DNA from 4 places in the Burkholderia sp. L-4 genome. Region 1 is predicted to be linked to each of the others. Evidence: predicted binding sites of a transcription regulator. Region 1 holds the regulator's gene; each other region holds the start of a gene.

Region 1 (3,185 bases):
AGATCGCGATGCTGCACGGCGCGAACGCGCCGGTGCAGCGCCTGCTGCTGCTCAACGCGACGAGCCACGGCGACACGCTCAACGAAGTCGTGCAGGCATACCGCAGCGCGGGCGAGCATCCGCACGCGGCATCCTCCGATCTCGCCGGCTGCATCCTCACGAAGCTCGACGAGGCGACCCACCTCGGCGGCGTGCTCGACACGGTGATCCGCTACAAGCTGCCGGTCCACTACGTGTCGACCGGCCAGAAGGTGCCGGAGAACCTGTACGTCGCCTCGACCAAATTCCTGCTGAAGAGCGCGTTCTGTGTGCCGCGCGACGGCTCCCCCTTCGTGCCGCAAGACGAGGACATGCCGACGCTGCTTTCCGCACTGACCGCACGTTCCACCGCCGAGCTGCACGAGGTGCGATTTGGATAAACGGATCATCGACCAGGCCGAAGGGCTGCGGCGCCTGCTGGCCGGGCGCGCGTCGCGCATCGTCGCGGTGACGGGCGGGCCGACGGGGGTGGGCTGCACGTCCGCCATCGTGAATCTGGCGACGGCGCTCGCGTCGCTCGGCAAGGACGTGCTCGTCGTCGACGAACGCGCCGACGTGCATTCGGCCAGCGCGACCCTGGCGGGCGCGTGGCTGCGCGACGGCGAACGCACGCGGGTGGCTGCCGGCTTCGGCCTGTGCGCGGCCGCGCGGCTCGCGCGTGCCGGCTACAGCGACGCGCAGTTGAGCGATTTCATCGACGGCCCGGCCGACATCGTGCTGGTCGACGCGCAGCTCGGCGCCGACGGTTCGTTCTCGGCGCTCGCCCGCGAGGCCCACGACGTGCTGGTCGTCACGCGGGTCGCCGCGCAGGCGATCACCGAGGCGTACGCATGCATGAAGCGGCTGCATTTCGCGCACGCGTTCGCGCAGTTCCGCGTGCTGACCAATCACGTCGGCAGCCACGCGGACGCGAAGACGGCCTTCGACAACCTCGCGGGCGTCGCGAGCCGCTACCTGACCGTGTCGATCGCCGACGCGGGCTGCGTGAGCGCCGATCCGCTCGTCGAGCATGCGCGCGAACTGATGCACGCGGTGGTCGATGCGTTCCCGTCGTCGCCGGCCGCGCGCGACTACCGGCAGATTGCCGCCGACCTGCTGTACTGGCCGATGCGCCCGCGGCCGGGCACGGGGCGCGCGGTCCACGCGGGCGGCAAGCCGTCGTATGAGGCCGGCGCGGCACACGCCGCGTGAGCGCCACCGGAAGGAGAGAGCCATGATGTACAACGCTCAAGGAAAGATGTCCCAGGCCGACGTGCTCGCGCAATATGCGCCGCTCGTGCGTCGCCTCGGGCTGCAGCTCGTCGCGAAGATGCCGGCGAGCGTCGATCTCGACGATCTGATCCAGGCCGGCATGATCGGCCTGATGGACGCGGCCGGCCGCTACAAGGAAGACCAGGGCGCGCAGTTCGAGACCTACGCGACGCAGCGCATCCGCGGCGCGATGCTCGACGAGCTGCGCAGCAACGACTGGCTGCCGCGCAGCCTGCGCAAGACGTCGCGCGAGGTCGAGCACGCGGTGCACCAGGTCGAGCAGCATCTCGGCCGCTCGGCGAGCGAGACCGAGATCGCCGAGCACCTGAAGATGCCGCTCGACGAATACCAGGGGATGCTGCAGGACCTGCACGGCAGCCAGCTCATCTACTACGAGGATTTCGACCGCGCGGCCGACGACGAGCCGTTTCTCGACCGCTATCGCGTCGATCACGCCGATCCGCTGTCGGCGCTGCTCGACGAGCACCTGCGCGAGGCGCTCGTCGAGGCGATCGAGCGGCTGCCGGAGCGCGAGAAGCTGCTGATGTCGCTGTACTACGAACGGGGTCTGAATCTGCGCGAGATCGGCGCGGTGCTCGAAGTGAGCGAGTCGCGCGTGTGCCAGCTGCACAGCCAGGCCGTCGCGCGCCTGCGCGCGCGGCTGCGCGAACAGGCCTGGGTCGGCGCGGAGTCCTGACCCTGTCAGGGCGGCCACGCGCGCCGACGCCGCGCGCTTGTGCCGTGCTTGCGTCGCGGTGCTCGCGCATTTTGCGCGCCGATTTGCTACAATCCCCTCCGTTTTCCGAGGAGCGTTGCGACGGACCGTCCGTGTCCGCCAGGCTCGGAAGGCTTCACCAAGCAGCCGTGCGGCGCGTTCAGCGATCGTCGCGCCGGCCCCGCTTCCTGAACGGCGCTCACGTCACCAATCTAGAACTTTTTTAGAAAGGAGGGCGTGATGAACGCCATTATCGATTCCAAGGCTTCCCACGATTACGTCGTCGCCGACATGGCACTGGCCGGCTGGGGCCGCAAGGAACTCAACATCGCCGAGACCGAAATGCCGGGCCTCGTGCAGATCCGCGACGAATACAAGGCGCAGCAGCCGCTGAAGGGCGCGCGCATCGCCGGTTCGCTGCACATGACGATCCAGACGGGCGTGCTGATCGAGACGCTGAAGGCGCTCGGCGCGGACGTCCGCTGGGCCTCGTGCAACATCTTCTCGACGCAGGATCACGCCGCGGCCGCGATCGTCGAAGCCGGCACGCCGGTGTTCGCGTTCAAGGGCGAGTCGCTCGACGAATACTGGGAGTTCTCGCACCGCATCTTCGAATGGCCGAACGGCGAATTCGCGAACATGATCCTGGACGACGGCGGCGACGCAACGCTGCTGCTGATCCTCGGCGCGAAGGCCGAGAAGGACCGTTCGGTGATCGCGAAGCCGACCAACGAGGAAGAAGTCGCGCTGTACAAGTCGATCGCGAAGCACCTCGACATCGATGCGACCTGGTACTCGAAGCGCCTCGCGCACATCAAGGGCGTGACCGAGGAAACCACGACCGGCGTGCACCGCCTGTACCAGATGGAAAAGGACGGCCGCCTGCCGTTCCCGGCGTTCAACGTGAACGATTCGGTCACGAAGTCGAAGTTCGACAACCTGTACGGCTGCCGCGAATCGCTGGTCGACGGCATCAAGCGCGCGACCGACGTGATGATCGCGGGCAAGGTCGCGGTCGTCGCGGGCTACGGCGACGTGGGCAAGGGCTGCGCGCAGTCGCTGCGCGGCCTGGGCGCGACCGTGTGGGTCACCGAAATCGATCCGATCTGCGCGCTGCAGGCGGCGATGGAAGGCTACCGCGTCGTGACGATGGAATACGCGGCCGACAAGGCCGACATCT
Region 2 (3,185 bases), 3.2 Mb from region 1:
CCCTCTATTCATCGTTTGCGCGACGGCCCGGCTCCCTAGAATGCAACTCGGATCAACGGATCGAGGACACGGCGATGACGGACAGCGCACTTCGCGGCAGGAACGGGCGGCTCACGCGCGTCCGGCGTGCGTGCGTGCTCGCCGCGGCGCTGTGGATCGCCGCACCGGCCGTGCACGCGGAAGACGGGATGATCGTGATTCCCGGCCGCGGCGAGACGGCGGAAGCCGCGCTCGCGCACGCCAACGCGGCGAACGCCGGCCAGTTCGGCGGGCCAACGGGAATGGCCTCGGGCGCGGGCATCGCGCCGGAAGCGGGCCGCGCGGTTTCGGGTGCGGGTGCCGCGGCCGGCTACGCGGCGCAACCGGCCGGCGCGATGGTCGTGACGACCGTCCCGCCGCCGGCGCCCGCGCCCGTTCGTGCAGCCGCCCGTGCGAACGCCGGCTACGGCGCGCAGCCACGCGCCGCCGACCCGACCGCGATCGCGACGGTCGTCGCCGGCACGGCCGAATCCGCATCAAATCCCGTGCGGCCGGCGCCCGCGCCTGCCGCCGCCGCCCGTTTCGCAGCGGCCCGCGCCGCGTCAGCCGCACCGGCGCCGCGCGCGGCAGCGGCTTCCGCGCCTCCGGCCCCGGCCGCCGCCGCGGCGCAGCCCGCGACGCCGCCCGGCCAGCAGGATCCCGAGACGATCCGCCGCGCGGCCCTCGCGTTCCTGCAGCAGCAGATCGCCGGCCTGCCCGGCAAGACCACCGCGACGGTCACGACCGCGTTTCCGCGCGGGCTCGCCGCGTGCACGACGCTCGAGCCGTTCCTGCCGACCGGCGCGCGCCTGTGGGGCCGCACGACGGTCGGCGTGCGCTGCGCGGGCGAGCGGCCGTGGACCGTCTACCTGCAGGCGAAGGTCGCCGTGCAGGCCACCTATTACGTCGCCGCGCGCCAGATCGCGCCCGGCGAGCCGCTCTCCGCGGCCGACCTGGTCGCCCGCGACGGCGACCTGACGGTCATGCCGCTCGCGGTGATCACCGATCCCGCGCAGGCGATCGGCGCGACCGCGCTCGCGCGCATCTCGGCCGGCCTGCCGCTGCGGCAGGACATGCTGAAGAGCGCGGCGTCGGTATCCGCCGGCCAGACGGTGCGGGTCGTCGCGGCCGGGCCCGGCTTCACGATTTCGGCCGAAGGCAGCGTGCTCGCGAACGCGGCGCCGGGCCAGTCGGTGCGGGTGCGGATGGCGGCGGGCCAGATCGTCACGGCGATCGTCAAGGACGCCGGCACCGTGGAAATTCCGCTATAGGGACGGATCGAACAGCAAGAGTGTAAAGAATTGTTTATTCGGAGCATTTCGGGCTCGCGATGCTAAAGTTCGGGCCGACCCGGCCGTTATCTGGGTCAAACCGTACAGGAAACCCATCGTGAAGATCGATTCCACTCCGAACCCGAGCCCCCTGGCGCCGACCGGCAACGGCGCGTCCCGTGCGCAATCCGGCACGGCCCAGTCGTCCGCGCCGGCGGCCGACGCCGGATCGACCGGCGGCGACACGAGCGTGAACCTGTCGGGTCTGTCCGGCCAGCTGCGCTCGGTATCCGCGTCGGGCGACGCCGATATCGACACGGGTCTGGTCCAGTCGATCAAGGACGCGCTGAACAACGGCACGTTGACGATCGACGCGAGCAAGATTGCCGACGGCGTATTGAACACCGCCCGCGAGCTGCTGCAGCAGCAGCGCCCGCAGGGTAACTAAGCGGCCCAGGCCGGTTCCACCGGTTTGCCGGCGCGCGCCCACCGCGCGCACCGGCGCGACGAGCATGACGCGATGAGAGAAGAGCTGCTGGCCACGGTCAACGACGAACACGCGACGGTCGAAGCGTTCGCGTCCCTGCTCGTCTACGAGGAAAAGGCGCTGACGACGGCCGAGCCGCTCGAGATGCTGCCCGGCATCGTCGAAAGGAAAAGCGCGCTGATCGACCGGCTCGCGCAGCTCGAACGCACGCGCGACACGCAGCTTTCCGCGCTCGGTTTTCCGGCCGGCAAGAAGGGCATGGACCAGGCCGCCGAGCGCGATGCGCGCCTCGCGGGCCGCTGGCAGTTGCTGCAGCAGGCCGCCGAACGCGCGCGCCAGGCCAATGCGAACAACGGGATGCTGATCCGCATCCGGATGGACTACAACGAGCGCGCGCTCGCGGTGCTGCGCTCGGCGCCCGCACCCACCGGCGTCTACGGCCCGGACGGGCGCGTCTCGGCGCTGGCCCGCTGACCGGCCGCCGCCGCACTCACCGCCTCTCACCGCCTCTCACCGCCTCTCGCCGCCGTTCGCGGCCACTCACGATTCGACAGACCGGGCCCGAGCCCGGCACCCACGGTCCCTTCCGATACACGGCCGCGCAACCGCGCCGCCGTCCCGTCACAACAATCAGAAGAGGGCCGCATGCCGTATTTCCGTATTCCGTTGTTTTCCCGTATCGTCGCCGTTTCCGCTGCCGCGGCGCTGGGCGCCGCGCTGACGCTCCCCGCCGCGCGCGCCGCCGGCCCCGCGCCGCTGCCCACGCCGACGGGCGACATGTCGTTGTCGCCGGCCGGCCCCGACGTCGCGCCGCCGGCCGCGTCGGGCACGCCCGGCGCGACGGCGCGCGCCGCGCGCCGCGGGTCCGACACCTACACGTACCTGCGCTGCTGGTACCGGATCGACGCGGATCCGCTGAAGCCGGCCGCGACCTACGAATGGGCGCGCGACCCGGCCGGCGGCGACTGGTATCGCGTGCCCGGCTACTGGTGGGCCGACGGCGCCACGCAGTGGAAGAACATGTTCTACAGCACGACGCCGCAGGACACGCTCGCCGACGTGTGCCGCAAGACGCTGGCCGCGAAAGGCATCCAGGCCGGCCTCACGCAGGCGGTCGCGGCCAACAACGCGCTGTCGTTCAACTACACGGTGTGGCCCCTCGACGACGCGCGGCAGGATGCGCGCGTCAACAAGCTGATCGTGTTCGGCGACAGCCTGTCCGACACCCAGAACATGTTCAACGCGAGCCAGTGGAAGCTGCCGAACGGCACGAGCTGGCATGCGGGGCGCTTCAGCAACGGCCCGGTGTGGGCCGAATATCTCGCCAACGCGCTGCGGCTGCCGTTCTACAACTGGGCGATCGGCGGCGCGGCGACCGACCAGCACCTCGTCGTGCCGGGCCTCGTGCA
Region 3 (3,185 bases), 3.2 Mb from region 1:
GCGGCCGTCGGCAGGGCCTGCGCGGGATCGCGGGCCGCGCCCCCGCCCTGCGCCGGCGTACCCGGCTGCGCGGCCGCCCGCGCGGTCGCAGGCGGCGGCGGACGCTGCGCCAGCAGCTCGTCGAGCACATCGGTCGAGCCGGGCGGCAACGCATCGGGATCGGCCGGCGCGAGTGCGGCCGTCAGGCGCGCCTGCGGCTCGCGCATCAGCGCCGCGAGCGGACGCTGGCCGGCCAGCCACTGCGCCAGATGGGATTCGTAGAAGAGGCCGCTCTCGCTCACGGCCTGCGCGAGCGCCGCGCGCAGCGCGGCGACCGGCAGCGGCGCGGCCGCTTCACGGGCGGCCGCGGCGGACGATGCCGCCGCGGAGGCCGGCGGGGACGGCGCAGCCGGCGCGGATGAAGCCGACGCGGGGGCGGCGGCAACGGGCGCCGGCACGGCCGGATCGGTCAGCAGCACGGCGGGATCGGCCAGCAGCGGCGTGCGGCCGGCAATCGCGGGCGTCGCATCGCCGCCCGCGCGTGAAATCGCGTCGAGCACGCGCCCGACATCGGACAGCGCGGTCTGCGTGGAGGCCGGCGGCGCGGCCGGCGGGCTGCCGGCCGGCGACGACGACGGCGCACCGCTGCCCGGCGTGCCGACCTGCGCGGTCGCGCCGCCGCCGGCGGGTGCCGATACGGTGTCGGTCAGCAGGCTGTCGAGGCGGCTTGCCAGCAGCGCGGCCGCAACGGAGTCGATACCGGTCATGATCGGAGCCTGCTCACCTCAGCCACTTCGTTGCGAATCCGGGCACGGCACGCCGGTGCCATCCGCGGGTACGGCGCGCCGGCCTCTCCCGTCGACGGGCCCTAGCCGCGCGCGCGATAGAGATCGGTCAATACCTGGGTCGAGCGCCGCGCCTCGAACAGCGCGGACAGCCGCGCGACGTCCGGGCTCGCGAGATCGCGGATCGCCGCGTCGTCGGCCAGGATGCGGCGGATCAGGTCAAGCTTGCGGCCGAGATCCGATTCGTCGAGCGCGACGCCCGGATCGGCTTCCTTCAGCCCGTCGACAAGCTGCATGAATTCGGCCTGCAACCCCGGCAACGCGCTCCAGTCGGCGCCGCGGGCGGCGCACAGCATGCGCCCCGACACGGCGGCGAGCGCCTCGTAACGTGCGAAGTATTCGGCCTTGTGATTCATCGTGATGCTTCCGCTGCCTGTTGCGCGGCCATCCGCGCGACTTCCGGGGCGATGCCCGTCCAAGCTTCCTCGAGCGTCGCGAGCAGCCCGTCGACCTCGACCAGCATCGCGTCGCTCGCCTGCGCGTTCGCGTCGAGCAGGCGCCGGCCGATATACGCATACAGCGCGCCCAGCCGGTCCGCGATCTCGCCGCCCGCGTCGTGGTTCAACGACGCCTGCAGGCCGCTCTCGACGATCCGGATCGCCTTGCCGATCGCGTCGCCGCGCGCGGGCACGTTGCCCTGCTGCAAATGCATGCGCGCCAGCGCGATCGCTTGCCGCGCGCCCTGGTACAGCATCGCGATCAGCCGGTGCGGGGAGGCGCCCATCACCCCCGTCTCGACGCCGACACGCGCGTATGCACTGGCTCCAGCGTGCCCTGGGGAAAACATGCGCTTCTCCTTGTCTTGCCTTGGCTATACGGTCGCCGCCGCCGTGCATCGCACGGCGCGGCCTTCTCCGGAGTTATCGGAAGGGATTTGAAAACCTTTAGGCGCAAGCGGCGGCCGCCGACTCGGGAAGCCGGCCCGCCGGCCCCGCCCGGCACGCCCGTCACACCGACATCTGCATGATGTCGTTGTAGGCGCTCACGAGCTTGTTGCGGACCTGGAGCCCGAACTGGAAGCCGATGTTGGCTTTCTGCATGTCGACCATCACGTCGTTCAGCGATACGTTCGGCGCGCCGACCTCGAACGCCTTCGCCTCGCCGAGCGCGTGCTGCTGGTCGCCGCTGATCTTGTCGAGCGACGCCTTCATCGCGCTCGCGAACGTGCTGGCCGTCGCCGCGCCCGAGCCGGCAAGCGCCGCCGTCGGGCTCGCGACGCCGCCGGACGCCTGCGCGGCCATCGACTGCATCTGTTGCAACACCGAACCGATTCCGCTGACGTTCGCAGTCATGCTGTCCCCAGACTTAGAGAAGAGACCCGGACGCACCGGGCGTTCCGCCGGCGCCGCACCACGCGCACCATGCCGGATCGCAAAAAAGGATAGCAGCGCGCCGCCTGTCAAAGCCGAGAAAGTACGGGGGAAACCCCGCTCTTTTCGGTCGATCGGAGTGCGCGTCGGATGCCGATAATCGCATCGTGTCATTGTCCGCCCGCTCGTCCGAGCGGGCTCAGTGGTCCCGCTCCGGAGAAACTCGACGCATGGATTCGCAGGCCAACTCGCTGATCAACCCCGACGCCCGCGCGGGCCTCGCCAGCCCGGCGCCCGGCGCCGCCGCGGCCGCCGCGCTGCCGGGCGCGGGCGTCGCCGGCGCTGACTTCGGGCTGGGCGGCTTCGCGGAACGCATTCCCGGCATCTCGCGGATGAAGGGCAACCCGAAGCTGCCGTTCCTGATCGCCGTCGCGTTCGCGATCGCCGCGATCACCGCGCTCGTGCTGTGGAGCCGCGCGCCCGACTACCGCGTGCTGTACAGCAACCTGTCGGACCGCGACGGCGGCGCGATCATTGCCGCGCTCCAGCAGGCAAACGTTCCCTACAAGTTCGCCGACGCCGGCGGCGCGATCCTCGTGCCGTCGAACCAGGTGCACGAAACGCGCCTGAAGCTCGCCGCGATGGGCCTGCCGAAGGGCGGCTCGGTCGGCTTCGAGCTGATGGACAACCAGAAATTCGGCATCAGCCAGTTCGCCGAGCAGATCAATTACCAGCGCGCGCTCGAAGGCGAGCTGCAGCGCACCATCGAATCGATCAACGCCGTGCGCAGCGCGCGCGTGCATCTCGCGATCCCGAAGCCGTCGGTCTTCGTGCGCGACAAGGAAGCGCCGAGCGCGTCCGTGTTCGTCGACCTCTACCCGGGCCGCGTGCTCGACGAGGGACAGGTCCAGGCGATCACGCGGATGGTGTCGTCCGGCGTGCCCGACATGCCCGCGAAGAACGTGACGATCGTCGACCAGGACGGCAACCTGCTGACCCAGACCGCGTCCGCCTCCGGCCTCGACGCGAGCCAGCTCAAGTACGTGCAGCA
Region 4 (3,185 bases), 3.2 Mb from region 1:
TCGACGCGATGTTCACGCAGATGATGCTCAAGAGCATGCGCGACGCGTCGCCGGACGGCGGCCTGTTCGATTCGCATACGTCGAAGATGTACACGTCGATGCTCGACCAGCAGCTCGCGCAGCAGATGTCGACGCGCGGGATGGGCGTCGCCGACGCGCTGATGAAGCAGCTGCTGCGCAACGCCGGCGCCGGTGCCGGCAGCGACACGGCGGCCGACGTGGGCGCCGGCGCGGGCGGCCTGGGGGCGGCCGGCTTCGGCACGGCCGGCAACGAAGGCAGCCTCGCCGCGATGAACGCGATGGCGAAGGCTTATGCGAACGCGGCGAACAACGGCGGGCTCGCCGGCGCGCGCGGCTATTCGGCCGGCAGCGCGCTGACGCCGCCGCTGAAGGGCGCGAGCGGCGTGCAGGACGCCGACGCGTTCGTCGACCGGCTCGCGGGCCCCGCGCAGGCGGCCAGCGCGACGACCGGCATCCCGGCGCGCTTCATCGTCGGCCAGGCCGCGCTCGAGTCGGGCTGGGGCAAGCGCGAGATCCGCGCGGCCGACGGCTCGACCAGCTACAACGTGTTCGGCATCAAGGCGAACAAGAGCTGGACGGGCCGCACGGTGTCGGCGCTGACGACCGAATACGTGAACGGCACGCCGCGCCGCGTGGTCGCGAAGTTCCGGGCGTACGACTCGTACGAGCACGCGATGACCGACTACGCGAACCTGCTGAAGAACAACCCGCGCTACTCGGGCGTGCTCAGCGCGAGCCGCAGCGTCGAAGGCTTCGCGCACGGGATGCAGAAGGCGGGCTACGCGACCGACCCGAACTACGCGAAAAAGCTGATCTCGATCATGCAGCAGATCGGCTGACGGCCCGCGCCCGGTTGCGCCGGAAACGGGCGCCCGCCGCCCTCCGCTCGCCCCTTTCGGACCGCGCCCGGCAACTCGCCGCGCGCGGTTTCAACGTTTGCGCGAAAAAATTCGCCAATTCGATCTAAACTTTCGGTCAGCACTGCCGCTAAGTGTGAGAGACCTGTGACCGGGCTCGTGATCTGGCCCGGTTTTACTGCGCACCGGTTGTCCGGGCGCTCATGACAAGAAAGACCGGCTAGCCATGAATATCGAAACGTCGACGGACCCCAGCCTGGATGCAGGCCACTCCGGGCCCGACTATGCCCGCCGCAATCCGCTGGAAATCGGCGTGCAGCTGCGCAACCTCGTGAACCGCGGCGATTTCCTGACCGTCCAGTACCCGGGCGGCCAGCTCGTCACGCGCCTGCTCGAGGTCGACGTCGGTGCGCGGACGTTCACGTTCGACTGGGGTGCGCTGTCCGAGCAGAACGCCGGCATCCTCGGCGCGTCGCATTGCACGTTCGCGGCCTCGCCGGAAGGCGTGCGCGTCGAATTCACCACGGGCACGCCGCGCGAGACGCGCTTCGAGGGGCTGCCCGCGTTCGTCGCCGATTTCCCCGACGTGCTGGTCTGCATCCAGCGCCGCGAATATTTCCGCGTCGACGCGCCGATCGTCGATCCGTTCCTGTGCCGCGGCAAGCTGCCGGACGGCGAGAGCTTCCTGTTCGAGGTGCATAACCTGTCGCTCGGCGGCGTGGGGCTGCGCACGGCCGACGAACGCGTCGAGGCGCTCGAGGTCGGCACGCTGCTGCCGGACGTCGAGCTCGAGCTGACCGGCCACGGCAAGCTGTCGCTCGACCTGCAGCTGGTGTCGCAGCGCTCGACGCAGATGCCGAACGGGTCGCGGCGCTACCAGCTCGGCTTTCGCTACATGTCGCTGCCGGGCAGCGCGGAAAACACGCTGCAACGGCTGATCACGCAGCTCGAAATGAAGCGCCGCTCGCTCGCGCGGGCCTGACGTGCCCGCGCCCGCCGGCCTTGCCCGGCGCGCCCCGCGACCCGCCGCCGGCCCTGCCCGCCGGACGCTTCGACCGGCGACGCGCACGCGCGCGTCGCGCGTGCATTTTTTCCTCAATTTTTTCGATCGGCGGCCGTTATACCGGGAGTCACGCAACCCGGCGGCCGCAGCGCGGCCGGCTCATCAGGATCGCGCATGTCCAACACACTCATGAACCTCGGCGTCAGCGGCCTGAATGCCGCGCTCTGGGGCCTCACGACGACCGGCAACAACATCAGCAACGCCGCGACGCCCGGCTATTCGGTCGAGCGGCCGGTCTATGCCGAAACGAGCGGCCAGTACACGGGCAGCGGCTACATGCCGCAAGGCGTGAGCACCGTCACCGTGCAGCGCCAGTACAGCCAGTACCTGAGCGACCAGCTGAACACCGCGCAGACGCAGGGCGGCGCGCTGTCGACGTGGTACACGCTCGTCGCGCAGCTGAACAACTACATCGGCAGCCCGACGGCGGGGATCTCGACCGGGATCACGAGCTACTTCACCGGGCTGCAGAACGTCGCGAACAACGCGTCCGACCCGTCGGTGCGCCAGACCGCGATCAGCAACGCGCAGACGCTGGCCAACCAGATCAACGCGGCCGGCCAGCAGTACGACGCGCTGCGCCAGAGCGTGAACACGCAGCTCACCAGCACCGTGTCGCAGATCAACACGTACACCGCGCAGATCGCGCAGCTGAACCAGCAGATCGCGGCGGCGAGCAGCCAGGGGCAGCCGCCGAACCAGCTGATGGACCAGCGCGACCTCGCGGTGTCGAACCTGTCGGGCCTCGCCGGCATCCAGGTCGTGCGCAACGACAGCGGCTACAGCGTGTTCCTGTCGGGCGGCCAGCCGCTCGTCGTCGCCGACAAGAGCTACCAGCTCGCGGCCGTCACGTCGTCGTCCGATCCGAGCGAGCTGACCGTCGTGTCGCAGGGGATCGCCGGCGCGAACCCGCAGGGGCCGAACCAGGCGCTGCCCGATTCGTCGCTGTCGGGCGGCACGCTCGGCGGCCTGCTCGCGTTCCGCAGCCAGACGCTCGATCCCGCGCAGGCCCAGCTCGGCGCGATCGCGACCAGCTTCGCCGCGCAGGTCAACGCGCAGAACGCGCTCGGCATCGACCTGTCGGGCAACCCGGGCGGCAACCTGTTCACGATGCCGTCGCCGACCGTGTACTCGAACCAGGGCAATACCGGCAACGCGTCGTTGTCCGTATCGTTCGCGAACGCGTCGCAGCCGACGACGAGCGACTACACGCTCTCGTTCGACGGCACGAACTACACGCTGAC

The links. Region 1 encodes FliA, which starts transcription of late flagellar genes. Its sites were predicted from a motif close to CTAAAGTTTNNNNNNNNNNNGCCGNTA; they were not measured.
Region 2: the regulator FliA is predicted to act here: its motif matches at 1,352-1,378, upstream of flgM (flagellar biosynthesis anti-sigma factor FlgM).
Region 3: the regulator FliA is predicted to act here: its motif matches at 1,686-1,712, upstream of fliS (flagellar export chaperone FliS).
Region 4: the regulator FliA is predicted to act here: its motif matches at 1,973-1,999, upstream of flgK (flagellar hook-associated protein FlgK).

The regions. Positions count from the first base shown of each region.
Region 1 covers NZ_JBXEOX010000001.1:258,966-262,150, forward strand. Annotated here, with positions in the region: partial or broken gene flhF (flagellar biosynthesis GTPase FlhF) at 1-419, shown strand, start outside; gene AC1VVG_RS01200 (nucleotide-binding protein) at 412-1,230, shown strand; gene AC1VVG_RS01205 (RNA polymerase sigma factor FliA) at 1,253-1,987, shown strand; S-adenosyl-L-homocysteine riboswitch at 2,089-2,213, shown strand; gene ahcY (adenosylhomocysteinase) at 2,246-3,185, shown strand, end outside.
Region 2 covers NZ_JBXEOX010000001.1:3,424,713-3,427,897, forward strand. Annotated here, with positions in the region: gene flgA (flagellar basal body P-ring formation chaperone FlgA) at 75-1,289, shown strand; gene flgM (flagellar biosynthesis anti-sigma factor FlgM) at 1,408-1,737, shown strand; gene AC1VVG_RS15950 (flagella synthesis protein FlgN) at 1,810-2,250, shown strand; gene AC1VVG_RS15955 (SGNH/GDSL hydrolase family protein) at 2,422-3,185, shown strand, end outside.
Region 3 covers NZ_JBXEOX010000001.1:3,463,262-3,466,446, forward strand. Annotated here, with positions in the region: gene fliK (flagellar hook-length control protein FliK) at 1-746, opposite strand, end outside; gene AC1VVG_RS16125 (flagellar protein FliT) at 848-1,180, opposite strand; gene fliS (flagellar export chaperone FliS) at 1,177-1,611, opposite strand; gene fliE (flagellar hook-basal body complex protein FliE) at 1,772-2,116, opposite strand; gene fliF (flagellar basal-body MS-ring/collar protein FliF) at 2,365-3,185, shown strand, end outside.
Region 4 covers NZ_JBXEOX010000001.1:3,414,746-3,417,930, reverse strand. Annotated here, with positions in the region: gene flgJ (flagellar assembly peptidoglycan hydrolase FlgJ) at 1-860, shown strand, start outside; gene AC1VVG_RS15890 (flagellar brake protein) at 1,105-1,860, shown strand; gene flgK (flagellar hook-associated protein FlgK) at 2,056-3,185, shown strand, end outside.